2 regions of the Rahnella sp. Larv3_ips genome follow, and region 2 is predicted to be linked to the other one. Evidence: predicted binding sites of a transcription regulator. Region 2 holds the regulator's gene; the other holds the start of a gene.

Region 1 (2,204 bases), on a different contig from region 2:
TTTTCCGGAATGACCAAAATCAGGCGTGGTGAACGTCATCACCGCCAGCACGGCATAAGGAATGGCGAACCAAATCAGCCACGGGCGAAAATGCCCCCAGCGGGTTTTCACGCGGTCCGCAAAAATACCGGTGAGCGGATCGCTGACGGCATCCAGAATGCGTGTGACCAGAAACATCACCCCGACCGCTGCCGCGGAAAGCCCGTAGATATCGGTATAAAAGTAGGTCAGAAACATCGTGACGGAGGAATAAACGATCCCGCAAGCGGCGTCTCCCATACCAAAACCAAGTTTTTCTATAACAGACAATTTCTTTACGGCTGCCATAATCTGACTCCACACCATGAGGTAGAATATCTTTCAGAATTGGTATGTTAACTTTTGGCAGGTGCGTTGAATTTAACCATATTTCACTTAGGGTTTATGAAATTTGCTTAATGCGAAGGGAGTCACAAAGGGGGGCTGTCATGCACAAACAAAAAAGGCCACCGTCTCCGGCAGCCTTTTCTTTCTTCATGAATCGAAATTCAGAAGCCCGACTCAATCAATGACGTTTGCCGTCATCATCTTCGTCGATGAAATCTTCGTCTTCGCCTTCTTCACCTTCTTCGTCGTCGTCGCCTTCGAAGTAAGTGCCCCAACCGTCGTAGTTAACGCCGTTGGTTTCGGCCAAATTCATCAGTTGCTCAACCTGTGCGTCGATAAGCTCTGCATTCAGCGCCACTTCGCTAATCACGTCACAGCACATCATGACAGTACCGTCTTCAGCTTCCAGCTCTTCCGGGTCGGAAACTTCATAACCCAGTTTGAAAGCTTCTACGACCGCTTTCTCCAGAACTTCGAACTTTTCTGAAGATAAGTGGTGTTCAATGGTGTAAAGCGCGTCAGGATCGCTGCCATCGTCCAGCAGCTCTTCGATGATTAAGCGAGTTTCTTCACGTTGTTCTTCCAGCAATTCACGGTTTGCCATATCTCAGTCCTCAATCAATTTGACGTTTGTACGCTATTTTCACACACCATAGAGCGCGCCTCCACTATTAAAGAGAAAGTTTTCTCTGTGGGGTTGTAATTGCATATTCATACATATAAATTGAATTTTAATTCAATCCGAAATGCTTACGCGCTATGGAGCGACATCATGAGTTTGTTGAGTAAACGTCATTTTCTCAGGTTACTGGATTTTACCCCGTCAGAGATTTCGTCCCTGCTGACACTCTCCGCTGAACTGAAAGCGGCAAAGAAAAATGGCACTGAGAAAGCCCGCCTGCAAGGCAAAAACATCGCGCTCATCTTCGAAAAAGACTCAACCCGCACACGATGCTCTTTCGAAGTTGCCGCATATGACCAGGGGGCAAAAGTCACTTATCTCGGCCCCAGTGGCAGCCAGATCGGCCATAAAGAATCGATGAAAGACACCGCCCGCGTATTGGGCCGGATGTACGACGGTATTCAGTATCGTGGCTACGGTCAGGATAAAGTGGAAACGCTGGCGGAATATTCCGGCGTGCCGGTATGGAATGGCTTAACCAATGAATTTCACCCGACGCAGCTGCTGGCCGACCTGCTGACCATGCAGGAGCATCTGCCAAATCAGCCGCTCAAAGGGATGCGCCTGGCGTATCTGGGCGACACACGTAACAATATGGGCAACTCGCTGCTGGAAGCTGCCGCGCTGTGCGGGCTGGATTTACGCCTTGTGGCACCGTCAGTATGCTGGCCCGATGCCGACCTGGTCGCGACCTGTCAACATCTCGCAAATGAAAATGGCGGCACTATCACGCTCACCGAAGACATTGCTACCGGCGTGAAAGACGCGGATTTCCTCTATACCGACGTCTGGGTGTCGATGGGTGAACCGAAAGAGGCCTGGAAGGAGCGTATCAACCTGTTGCGTCCTTATCAGGTGAACAGCGCGATGCTGGCGCTGACCGGCAATCCTGACGTGAAATTCCTGCACTGTCTGCCTGCGTTCCATGATGATCAGACCACACTCGGCAAACAAATGGCCGAAGAATACGGTTTGCAGGGCGGTATGGAAGTCACTGACGACGTCTTTGAGTCCCGCCACAGCGTCGTGTTCGATCAGGCGGAAAACCGTCTGCACACCATCAAAGCCGTCATGGTTGCCACACTCGGCACAGAATAAATTCCACGGCATCATCCCGAATTTTTTGCGGATGATGCCGCCTTTTTCCTCCAGAATT
Region 2 (2,204 bases):
GCACCGAAAGACACAGCAGACAACAGACTAAGAGCGGCGATAGTAGTGATGATTTTCATGATAATTTCCTGATTTCACTGACGTTGATGCAATTTGAGAGAGCAACGTCGATTCAAATGTAGATTTATCAGGGCTGTTAACTGCAGTTCAGGGCGCTTAAAGCGTGCGGGAACGTAAAACGGGCAGTGATAAATCTGTTTATTCACGGGCCTGATTTATTCAGGCCCCTTCGCGATGGCTACCGGAACTTACTGGTAGATTTCTGCGGTTGCGTGGTAGTTACCTTCCTGACGCACTTCAATAACGCGGAAAGCTTTAGCGCCTTTTGCATCGGCTTTGTCAGACAGTGCCTGGCGGATATCAGAAGGTGCACCGGCAACGCCGCTGACGCTGATCATCCCTTTCGCCTGCAGATTGGCAGCTTGTTCCTGACTAACAGGTTGTGCTGCAAATGCACCAAATGACAGAGCAGAGAGAATGCTTAATGTTGCGATTGTAGTTTTAACGTTCATGATTTGACCTCGTCGATTTTATTATGTGTTCCAACAACTGGTGTCTCACACCACGGAAATGAGTATACATCTAGTCACTCAAAATATTAATAGTTTGCTAATAGTTATTTGGGTGGTTATGTGTGTCCTATTGGTGTTTTTAATAACGGAAAGTAATAAAAAACGTCTATAAATTGTTCAAAAGGTGTTGATTTTTAGTAAAATCAATAGATTGAATGAATTTGATTATCTGTGCTTATTTTTGGTGTGAATCACATCATTGAAATATTTATGTGACGGAAATGAGCCTGTTGTGACCGGCGTTAACAGAAGAGGGCATGCGCCTTGTACCCGTTCATGGTAGAAAACCGGTATTTTTGTGCGGCATTTGAAATGTGCGCAATATAAAGGAAGGGTAAAGAGGCTGGCCTGAGGTCAGAAATTCTGTTCTTCTGACCCCCTGCACAGAAAGGGCGCTTACACCCTTGTACTATTGAGGCGGCTTATAACTCTTGTTCGAACAAACTCAGGATCGCATCGTGCAGTTGTTTAACGCTGAAACTGCGGGCAGGTGTAATGAAAATCGTATCATCACCCGCGATAGTTCCGAGGATACCCTCTGATTTTCCGAGTGAATCAAGCAGGCGGGCGATCAGCTGTGCTGCCCCCGGACTGGTGCGGATGACCACCATGGCTTCATTGTGATCAATGTCCAGTACCAGGTTCTTCAGCGGACTGGTCGTTGTTGGCACACCGATTTCAGCGGGCAGGCAGTACACCATTTCCATTTTCGCGTTGCGCGTACGCACCGCACCGAACTTGGTCAGCATCCGTGAGACTTTGGACTGGTTGATGTTTTCGAAGCCCTCCTCCTGGAGTGCGACGACAATTTCGCCCTGAGAACTGAATTTCTCTTCCTTCAGTAATGCTTTGAAGGCTTTGATTAAATCTTCCTGTTTGGCAGGATTACGCATTTTGCACCCTGGTCTCTTGATCAATGTTTGGCTGATTATGCAGATAATTGCATTTTTATGCAACAACGCAAGACATGGACAATCCAGAACTCACCGTTCTGCAAGGAATGTGACGGGTGTCGCGTTAGTGGGTTTTTCATGAATATGCCGAAATTGTGAATTTTGAGTAAGCCTTCCGCAGGAAGTTGGGCTCAACCGATTTCGATTCAGCTCACACAATGAACCAAATTTAACCATTTATTAACCTGACGTCTTTTGCGGTGCTACTTTTAAGGGGTAGCTTTCCGATAAAAGTCATAAAAGACCGGATAAGGGCGCTTAGGTGTATTTTTTTACTTTCTAAACGACCAACCTCAGATTCTCTGCAGGTGAGCGATTGTTTTTAACAGCGTAAGTGATTAAGGTCACAACCAAAATAATTCCACGACACTTATAAGTTAATGATAAAAAAGGAGTATAGGATGAAAGTTGCAGTTCTCGGTGCTGCGGGCGGTATCGGTCAGGCCCTCGCGCTTCTGCTAAAGACCCAGCTACCTTCCGGTTCCGAACTCTCATTATATGATATCGCTCCGGTGACGCCGGGCGTTGCTGTCGATCTCAGTCATATCCCTACCGCTGTGAAAATCAAAGGCTTCTGTGGCGAAGATGCCACACCTGCTTTGGAAGGCGCAGATATTGTCCTGATTTCAGCGGGTGTGGCGCGAAAACCAGGGATGGATCGCTCAGATCTGTTTAATGT

The links. Region 2 encodes ArgR, which controls arginine synthesis, uptake and breakdown. Its sites were predicted from a motif close to ANTGAATAAAAATACANT; they were not measured.
Region 1: the regulator ArgR is predicted to act here: its motif matches at 1,090-1,107, upstream of argF (ornithine carbamoyltransferase).

The regions. Positions count from the first base shown of each region.
Region 1 covers NZ_MJIB01000003.1:313,690-315,893, forward strand. Annotated here, with positions in the region: gene ED901_RS01430 (glycoside-pentoside-hexuronide (GPH):cation symporter) at 1-327, opposite strand, end outside; gene rraB (ribonuclease E inhibitor RraB) at 545-970, opposite strand; gene argF (ornithine carbamoyltransferase) at 1,139-2,146, shown strand.
Region 2 covers NZ_MJIB01000008.1:185,732-187,935, reverse strand. Annotated here, with positions in the region: gene yhcN (peroxide/acid stress response protein YhcN) at 1-59, opposite strand, end outside; gene yhcN (peroxide/acid stress response protein YhcN) at 249-512, opposite strand; gene argR (transcriptional regulator ArgR) at 995-1,465, opposite strand; gene mdh (malate dehydrogenase) at 1,927-2,204, shown strand, end outside.